One region of the Anaerosporomusa subterranea genome, then DNA from elsewhere that is predicted to be linked to it. Evidence: riboswitches for the same ligand, from Rfam matches in the RefSeq annotation. Region 1 holds a riboswitch; each other region holds the start of a gene.
The links. Region 1 has a riboswitch for cyclic di-AMP ahead of AXX12_RS02605 (3D domain-containing protein). Riboswitches for the same ligand answer to the same signal wherever they lie in the genome.
Positions count from the first base shown of each region.

Region 2: it holds a riboswitch for cyclic di-AMP, as region 1 does, so the genes downstream of both, AXX12_RS16990 (C40 family peptidase) here and AXX12_RS02605 (3D domain-containing protein) in region 1, are expected to answer to the same signal.
Region 3: it holds a riboswitch for cyclic di-AMP, as region 1 does, so the genes downstream of both, AXX12_RS17440 (N-acetylmuramoyl-L-alanine amidase family protein) here and AXX12_RS02605 (3D domain-containing protein) in region 1, are expected to answer to the same signal.

Region 1 covers NZ_LSGP01000006.1:99,396-102,671, reverse strand. The annotation lists gene pepV (dipeptidase PepV) at 1-80, opposite strand, end outside; gene AXX12_RS02610 (RMD1 family protein) at 246-1,076, shown strand; gene AXX12_RS02605 (3D domain-containing protein) at 1,134-1,538, opposite strand; cyclic di-AMP (ydaO/yuaA leader) riboswitch at 1,544-1,678, opposite strand; gene AXX12_RS02600 (HD domain-containing phosphohydrolase) at 1,901-3,276, shown strand, end outside.
Region 2 covers NZ_LSGP01000026.1:37,400-40,675, forward strand. The annotation lists gene AXX12_RS16980 (dicarboxylate/amino acid:cation symporter) at 1-545, shown strand, start outside; gene AXX12_RS16985 (methyltransferase family protein) at 939-1,559, shown strand; cyclic di-AMP (ydaO/yuaA leader) riboswitch at 1,571-1,695, shown strand; gene AXX12_RS16990 (C40 family peptidase) at 1,698-2,384, shown strand; gene AXX12_RS16995 (hypothetical protein) at 2,491-2,682, shown strand; gene AXX12_RS17000 (hypothetical protein) at 2,731-2,913, shown strand.
Region 3 covers NZ_LSGP01000026.1:125,910-129,185, reverse strand. The annotation lists gene AXX12_RS17450 (YezD family protein) at 1-151, opposite strand, end outside; SAM riboswitch class I at 227-328, opposite strand; gene AXX12_RS17445 (DUF3870 domain-containing protein) at 376-711, opposite strand; gene AXX12_RS17440 (N-acetylmuramoyl-L-alanine amidase family protein) at 731-1,438, opposite strand; cyclic di-AMP (ydaO/yuaA leader) riboswitch at 1,442-1,563, opposite strand; gene AXX12_RS17435 (hypothetical protein) at 1,808-2,149, shown strand; gene AXX12_RS17430 (cobalamin B12-binding domain-containing protein) at 2,264-2,902, opposite strand; gene AXX12_RS17425 (methyltransferase MtaB domain-containing protein) at 2,932-3,276, opposite strand, start outside.

The DNA of each region.
Region 1 (3,276 bases):
ACGCTTCGAATAGCGAGAATCTCCTGCGTTGATTTAATCAGCGCGTCTCGCTGCAGTTCTACTGCTTTTTCCAGGTTCAAGATAATCCCTCCGTTCGTTACCAGTATGCACCATTAGTATACTCCTTGCTTGTGAGTCTGTAAAATGAATGAACGGTGACCGGGACATGCATGGCAACCAGGCGATGGAAGTATTCTGCTTTTTCTGTTATAATTTGGATAAAAGAGCAAGCTAGGAGGCTGTTTATGCAGTCAGAATTTAAAGCGGTCGTGCTGGCCAATGAAATCGATCTAAATAAAATTGCCGAGCATTTTGGCATCAATAGACAATTCCGCTGGGAGGAGACGCTGATTCTTGCTGGGAAATCACTGGAGGGAATCACTCGTCAATCGGAGGGAAAGAGAGTATATCTGTACCATTTTGGCAGTATAGTCTTTTTGAATTTTCAACATCACGAAATGATGGATGTTGTAAATTACCTGCGGAAGATTGAAAAGAGTTTGACAACAGGAGCCTTCGAATATGTTGACGACTACATTCTCGAAACAGTGACAGATCTGACTGAAGCAGACATGCCCTATGTAAGCAATGACCGGATGTTAATCGCGCAGGAAGAAAGCTATCACCGCGAAATCGTCGCGACTATGTTGGCAAGGTCGGTGGCACTAGAAAAAATCGAGGTCGACATTAGTCGTCTGTTAGATGAAATAGAAGAAATCGTTACATTTTTGCATATGGGTAATTTAAATATGTCTGACCGACGTTTGGCCAAGCTATCGGCAAAGATCTTCGGTTTTAAGCTGAACATGGTGTCATACATCATGTTACTCGATAAACCGGATATTACGTGGAACAATGCGGAAGCTAGTCGATTGTATGACGAAATGGGACGGTTATTTGAGGTATCAGAGCGCTACCAGAAGATTCGCCAAAAAGCAGAAGTCTTAACAGATATCACCGAGGTGTTTTCCGGTCTGGCTCACGCCAGCCGTGGCACTCGGCTCGAATGGGCAGTTATTCTCTTGATCGCGTTTGAAATCGTACTGAGTCTATTGGATATTTTTGTGTTTAAATAGTAACGCGCAGAAACACCCCGAGAGTTCAATTGACTCTCGGGGTGTTTTTTTTAAGAACTATTCTACTACATACAGCTTAACGTTTTTCATGCCAAACTTGTATGCTTCATCAACTGTCCACATTGCGATATCGATACGATTTCCTTTGATTGCGCCACCGGTATCCTCAGCAATGGCATACCTGCCAGTGCCATCGGGAAACTCAATATACACCTTCGATTTCAACGGGATAATGCGCGGGTCGACGGCAATGATGCCAGGACGCACCTGGGTGCCGATGTGGGTCAGGTTGCCCCATTTACCGTTATCGTGAGGGCCTGGCGCGTATGCGGTCGCAACAATATCGATCGCTTGTTTATAGTTGGCTGGCGCGGCTGCGAGTACCGGTGTGATCAAGCTAGTTGCCAGTGTGACAACAGCCATCATAGTTACGATTGTACGTTTAAACACTTTCATGTTCATATTCTGTTTCCTCCTTCTAATCGCCTCCGGGGTTAGCTGACGGGTTCGGGACGGAAGGTATCCCTACCGCTTGATAGCGGATTCACCCCACTAATATTGGTTCCCCCGTATTCCTTTGGGAAGTTCGGCGTAGTCCATATACTACACTATCGGTTGCAGAAACGCAAAACGCGCTAAAGGTCATTAATTTTAATTATGTAAACTTGATATAGGTATTCCCAGTTATACATCGGTATGCGGCAGTATTCGATCATGACAACGGTCTAGCAGTCTTTTTTCTGTTCAGGCGCAGGAACCATTGCTGCGAATCGCGAATAAGTTCACAATTGTTTTTTCGATTATTTTGAATGAAGGAATGCGATATGGAAATATGGTTTTGGCTCGTGCTTGTGGCTGGTAGTGTTAGCTGGGCTGCTCGGGAACGCAGAGAAAACACACTATTGAGGGCCACAGTCAAACAAGAACAGACAGAAATCTCCCAACAGCAGAACACCCAAGAACAAATCCGGTTGAATGAAGCCAGATTCAAAGCCATCCTGGAAACGTCGGTTGACGTGATGACCCGGCTGGATTTAGATGGTGTCATTCTTGAGCTGTATACGCGGCCCGGCTTTTATCAAACTCCGCCAGATCGTCGCCTAGTCGGTAAGAAAATTGATAGCATTTATGAGACGTCGGTTACAGACCGCTACCAGCAAGCGATGGAACAAGTATTATTAACCGGACGACCGCAGCGTTTTACCTATGAAGGCGAATATCATGGTAGAGCCTACGGTCGGGAAGTCTGGTTGACCGGCTGTGGTGAGGAACTGATCGCTATTGAGCGGGACACGACAGAACGAGTGATGATGGCTAAGCAACTGCGTTATCTCAATCTGTATGATTCGTTAACCGGATTGTTTAATCGCAGCCGATTTGAACAGGAAATGCGGCATTTCGGCGAAGACGAGCAATGTTCTGTCGGGATCGTTGTCTGCGATCTGGATGGACTAAAGCTGATTAATGACACCCTTGGCCATGAACAGGGAGATCGACAACTGGTAGATGTGGCTGATCTTTTCAAACGCTGTTTCCGAGCGGAGGATCACATTGCACGTATCGGCGGTGATGAATTTGCTGCGATCTTGCCAAATGTAGATGATGAAACACTGACAGCAATTTGCCGAAAAATCAGTCAAGAGGTCGACGAATACAATCTACTGCTGCCAAACGCTAGGCTTGGCCTGTCGATAGGTCATGCTATGCGCGGTTGTCCGACTGATATGAATACTCTATTCATCGAAGCGGAAAACGAAATGTATCGACAAAAGCAGTTGCGCGACGAAAACGTCCGCCAGTTTATTCTTGACGGCATGTTTCAATCCGTGGAAGCCAGAGATTACTTTAAAAGCGGTCATCCGCAACGAGTCGAGGAATATGCAGTTAAATTGGCTGCAGTTTTGGAACTAAGTTCAGAACAGGTAGAGAATCTTCACCTGTTATCCCGCTATCACGATATCGGCAACGTTGGCCTTGATGAACGCATTGTCATGAAACCTGGACGATTGACGACTGATGAGCGACAGGAAATTGCGCAGCATTGCGAAATCGGCTGCCGGATTGCCCGCTGTGTTCCTGCTTTGGTACCTGTCGCAGACTTGGTTCTTAAACATCACGAGCAGTGGGACGGCAGCGGTTACCCGCTGGGTTTGCAGCATACTGATATTCCGCTGGAGTGCCGTATCTTGGCGATAGCAGA
Region 2 (3,276 bases), on a different contig from region 1:
CCTTTGTAGTCAAGGTTAATCCTCTCCAGTTTCTGCGAAAAATTTATCCGGTGCTAGCGGTAGCATTCACGACGCGCAGTAGTTATGCCACCTTGCCAGTGAATTTAGAGGTCATTACTAAACGATTAAAGGTATCAGGGAAAGTAGCCAGCTTTGTGGCCCCCTTAGGTGCTACAATGAATATGAATGGTTGCGGTGGTTTATGGCCAGCTATTGTAGCGGTTTTTGTAGCTCGTGTTTTTGGTATCGAACTAACAATTGCTGATTATTTTCTGATTGTTGCCTCTGCTACAATAGCCTCGATCGGAACGGCAGGTATTCCGGGACCTGCGTCGATCTCTACGACGGTGGTACTAGCCAGTCTGGGGCTTCCTCTTGAAGGAATGGCCATTGTGCTTGGCATTGACCCGATTGTTGATATGGCCCGTACGGCTGTCAATGCATCAGGCACTACTGTAGCATCGTTGGTAATAGCTGATAATGCAGGTGAGTTTGATCGGTCGGCTTATGCCAGGTCAGAGGCTGAGGAACTGGATATTGCATAGAAATAGATAAGGCGGAAATATCAGAGTTGTTGTTTATCCTGTTGCCCAAACGAGAGTTCGATATAGTGACACAACAAAGCAGCCCTTTTAGTAGGGCTGCTTTGCTATGTGCCTGCCGGCTTTCTTGGCATATCTCGAATAATTCTTGAACTACATATCAGGAGAACTGTTGATTTTAATGCAATGACGGAAAAAATTCATGACTTATTCACATCATATTCATCAGATATTAATACTTGTTTGTTAAAGTATACATGGGTGGTTAACACCACCTCCTCAGTAGTAAATGACCTAGTAGCACTTTTACTAGGTCCCTTTTTTACAATAGCTTGGTTGTCTGAATAGATAGATGACAGCCAATTGATATAACACGATGAATAAGGAGTGGCTGTCATGTGGGGTTATGGCCTTTGGGGCGCTGTAGTGGTTAATTCGTTAATCTTTATTATTTTTGCACTGAGTTTTACCCGGCCGCGCAACGTTCGGGATTGGCGATCCTTTGGAGCGTTTTCCGCGTTTATCATCACGTTATTCACGGAAATGTATGGGTTTCCGCTCACGATCTATCTTCTCTCCGGTTGGTTGGGAACACATTTTCCAGAACTAAACTTTTCTCATGGTGGCGGACATTTATGGTACACCCTCTTAGGGATGACAGGTGATCCCCACACCAGTTGGATTCACACCGTTAGTGAAGTGTTCATTACAGGCGGGCTAATCTTCTTAGGGTTCACTTGGCGCTATTTGCACAAAGCACAACAGAATAATTCAGTTGCGATGACAGGGCCATACAAATATGTTAGGCATCCTCAGTATGTTGCGTTTATCGCGATGATGCTAGGATTCTTAATTCAATGGCCGACGATACTGACAGTATTAATGTTCCCCGTACTGGTTCGTATGTATCTATGGCTTTCCAAGCGGGAAGAACAAGAAGCCATTGAACAGTTCGGTGATGAGTATATCGAGTACGCGGCGAGGACGCCACGCTTTATCCCTTGGCTTAAGCCATAATCGTTTCCAAAATCTTAACAATGCCGAATCCGAAAGGTACGGGGGAACCAACATTGGGGTGAAGCATGGAACCATGCGGGGTCAGCCTTTGGCCCTAACCCGACAGCTAACCTCGAAGGCAGAGAAAGGCGGATTCAATTGAAAGTCCTTTTTAGAGCAAGTTGGATACTGGTTTATTTTGCGCTGACGATTCAGCTAGGAAGCTTGGCGGTCGCAAGCGCCGCCAGCTTGAAACCTGGTGACTCGGGTTCAGAGGTTCGAATTCTGCAAGAACAACTACAGAAAATGCAGTATGAGATTAGTGAGGTTGATGGTGTTTACGGAATCCAAACCCAACAGGCAGTCGAGCAGTACCAAATGTCAGTTGGTTTAGAGGTAGATGATATCGTTGGGGCTGAGACCTGGGAAGCGCTGCGTGCCTCCCGTGCTGGTGTAAACCGAAGTTTTAGTCGCAGGTTAAACGCAAACGGGATCCTTTCATTTGCTAAGCGTTTCATTGGAGTACCCTATCTGTGGGGTGGAAACTCTCCTGCGGGCTTTGATTGTTCAGGCTTTACTCAATATGTGTTCCGTGCCAGTGGAATTTCGCTACCACGGACTGCCGATGTCCAATTTCAAGTAGGAATTCCTATACGTTATGATCAGCTAAAGTCGGGCGATCTCGTGTTTTTCAGTACCTATGAGCCCGGGCCATCTCACAATGGAATTTATCTTGGTGATGGCAATTTTATCAGTGCCACATCAAGTAGGGGTATAGCAATTGATCGTATGAGCAGTCCTTACTGGAGCTCACGGTATGTGGGGGCCAGGAGGGTTATCGGGTAAACGAATTCGGTTAAAAAGAAAATGATTATACTCTTCCAAAATTCATTAGTTATTCACTTTTCCCTGTTATAATGAGCCATATTCTCTATCAGGAGGTGAATGCGAGATGAACATGGGCGGAGTAGCTGGTGGTGCAGGCATGTCTGGTATGGCAGGTTGCAGTGGCAGTCAGCACAGTCAGATGGCAAGCGGCGCTATGAATAAAGATAGCGAAAACAGAAAGACAACCCTAGCCAGCAAGGGAACCCCTAAAAACCTTGAACCAAATCTGGGCGGGGAAATCGATATTGCTGTATAGAGTACATAGAGTTAAAACTTAAATATATTCTCTTAGGGAGGTTTGTTTATGAAGATGTTCACTAAATTCGTTTTTGCTAGTCTTATGGTTGCATTCGTTCTTGGTACGGTCGTAAGTCCGGTAATGACGCCGGCATTCGCCGCAGCACAGAGTACTGATCAACCTGCTGACCAAGAACAGCAAAAACCACCAGCAGATAATGGCTCTGCTCATTCCGGCCACCATGGCTAGCAGTTTAAAGACAGCCGAACAAGCCCCCTCGTCGGATGGATGTTCGGCTGTTTTCTTTAACATAGCTAGACCAGAGATGCCGTCTATTGTTCGATCAATACAGGTTAGAAGATCTAAGTTCCTTATACTCTCCTAAATCAGTACTTTTTTGAAAAAAAACCTATATTCACGCAATCTTCATAATTCATTCATAAGAAACCTATATTCTTTCGCTATACTGACTATAGATTAAAAACTAGGAGGGGTCCAATAATGATGGGGCTGCTTTTGATAGTGAATGTGGCTGCACTGTTCTTTTTCGTTAAGCGGGTTATTGCCATTCAAGAGTGAGGGCGAATGCGAACACTGTGAGAACACGACATA
Region 3 (3,276 bases), on a different contig from region 1:
TCCCCGGTGCATCCAAACGAATCTTGTCGTTTCGCTCTAGCTGCAGCAGGCGACCGTCTTGAACAGTGAATGTTATTGTCCCATGGGTGATCGAATTGACTAAGTCAACAACAATCGCCATCGTCGGAGGCGAAATGACCGGTTGGTTCAATGATAGCACTCCCTCTCCGTTCGGCTAATAGAAAAACCCCCTTTCACGAGGAAAGAGGGCAACTAATCCGCTTTCCTCTCATCTCCCAGAACAACGTTCTGTTGGAATTAGCACCACTGCATTGCTGCCGGTTGCTGGGTGTCATCGGGCCAGTCCCTCGACCTCTCTTGATAAGAGTTTCCTTATTCAATTGTAAAGATAATAGCATCAAAAGCTCCGCATTGTCAACTCATTTTTTGACGTTCTTGCAGATATAGCGAATACTTAGCGGAAATAATGCGCAGAGCATTGATGATCGCTTTCTTAGCAGCTCCTTGGTATTGTAAGTTAATTTGTTCAATCAGGGCTATATTGTCATTTTGGATGTTTTTTCCTACCAACATTGCCAATACGAATCGTTCTGAAAGGCGTGTTGAAAGAGTACAATCAGCTTCGATGATTGTACCTGTACGTATATCAATCAGCACCACTAACGCCATCACTTTATATACCTCAGCGGAAACCGTTCCGCTGGGAAGTTTTGCATAACCGGAAAATAACACAATATTCTCGTCAACCATAAATTCTTCAATATCCTCCTTATCCAACAATGCTGAAAAACCTAGTTAGACCGGTGAAAAGCCCATATGCCGCCTTTTTAATAAAATCGGGTTGTTGCAATTTAGCTTCCTCAGATGGGTTAGAAATAAAAGCGACTTCAGCAAGGACAGCCGGCATGGTTGCGTGCTTCAACACATAAAAGTTGTTCTCACGAAAACCGCGATCCGGTAAGTTAATTTGCTCAACAAGTGACTGTTGGATCTTTGACGCGAGCAGCTCCCCACGAACCAACTGCGGTGCGAAATACGTTGTCGTTCCTTTAGCCGTTGAATCGACGAAAGAGTCAATATGAACGCTGACAAACACATCAGCGCTAGCTTTGTTGGCAATATTTACTCGAGACTGTAGTTCCTGGGCATCAGAGGCTTGTCTGCTATGTACATCGCGATCAGTAGTTCTGGTCAGGATAACAACTGCGCTCTTGTCCTCTAGCAGTTTTCGCAATTCGGTACTGATTGCCAATGTCACATCTTTTTCCGCAAGACCGCTTTTACCGATAGCGCCAGGATCGCTGCCACCATGACCCGGATCTATAACTATGGTTTTTCCTTTTAATACGTTTTTTACGCTAGTTGTCTCGGTTTGCCTAGCACCTTGAACTGGCACAGCGCGGTTTTCAGCCGCAAAACAAATGGCTGGCAACATAAAAATAATCAAAACTATCAAAATCGCCGTTCTTCTCTGCAAAGCTTGTCCGCCTTTCTCGCCTCCGGAGTTAGCTAACGGGACAGGGTTAAGGCTAAACCTAGCGCTTACGCTTTTCACCCCGTAAAATGTTACTCCGTACCTGTTGGATTCGGCGTTTCAGTTAAATGACATGCCTTTGATTATAGCAGAGAAATGTGTCGACTTTATGACAATCTGCTGACAACAATTCTTAGTTTAGCGATCACTCCTTATTAGTATAAAAATTATTTAGATATGTATCCTTCTATATATATTAGCAATACTTGCTTCCCAGTGTCCACCATTTTTAGGGCACAAAATGGAATCCTAAGGATAGACTCAAATAATACGCGAATACTAGGGTGCAAATGGGTATTGGGAGGAATGGCCATGAACGGTTTATCAAAGTTTTTGCTGTTAGGACTAATAATGATCCTTATTACAGCCTGCGGCATGCAGCCACAGCAAAAACCGCAAAATCAACCTAAGACTGCGGATCAACTTCAACAGTCACCGATACTGGATAAAATACAAGACCCTGAAATGCAAAAAAGAATGATTGCAGTGATGAACAAGCCGGAAGCGCGAGCTTCAATGGTCAAAATGATGTCAGATCCTGAACTGAGGCAAACCATGAAAGATGTACTGGCCGATCCAGCGATGAAACAAACGGTTCAAGAGATTGTTCGCGACCCGCGCATTAAGCCGACAGTGCAAGAAGCCCTGAAATAAGGGAATTAATACTATTGAATAAGAAAGGGATATTCAAAGCCGGAGAGGCTTGAATATCCCTTTTCTGCTTCAATTACAAATGGCAAGAATCAAGTTGCCGCATTTTGTGAATCATTAAGCCCCAATCATTTGCTTTGCGATGTCAGCGGCAACGGCGGCATCAGGCGCGTATGCATCTGCGCCGATAGCGTTTGCGAATGACTGCGTCAGCGGAGCGCCGCCAACCATTATCTTAACTTGATCGCGAAGTCCAGTTGTCGTCACAGCCTCAATTACGACCCGCATTTCAGACATTGTCGTTGTCAACAGTGCGGCCATAGCGATAATTTGCGGCTGATGCTCAGTAATCGCCTGAACAAAGGTCTTTTCATTCACATCGACTCCCAGGTCGACTACCTCAAATCCTGATCCGACAAACATCATATTGACTAGGTTCTTGCCAATATCATGAAGATCGCCTTTGACGGTACCCAAAACGACCTTGCCGATCGGTTTGACGCCAGCGGCCAGCAAATGTGGCTTAAGAACCCGCATACCTGCATTCATCGCTCGAGCCGCAATCATTACTTCCGGCATGTACACTTCTTCGTTTTTCCACCTTTGCCCCATCACGTCCATACCATGAAGCAATCCTTCATGCAAAATAGTTGACGCTGAAACTCCGCCGTTCAAGGCCTCTTCAACCTTTTCAGTCACTGCGTCAACATCGCCCTCCTGCAGAGACTCAGAAATGACATTCAATATCTCACTCATCAAAGTTCCTCCTCTTATACCTGCTATTTTTACTTTAGATCATATTTCGCCGGGTCATATTTTTCCGACTTGCAACTTTCAGTCATTTCTCGAATAAATGCCTCTTCATCATTTGTAACCTTTGATAACTGGGCCTGGATTTTATCCAGCCATCTAATTTCTTTAGGATCAATAATTAAATTTCCTGCATTGGCGGCTTGCTTCAGTTCGTTCACTGCGGTGAGACCTGCGATTTTTGTTCTCTCGAAATGACTGCCTCCCTGAACAATTGCTTGGGAAATGCGGAACGCCACATCAGGCCTTAATACATAGGCCTGCGGATCAAGAACGCTATCTGAATCAGTCAGCCAATCCCGCAGCAGACGAGCATGAGA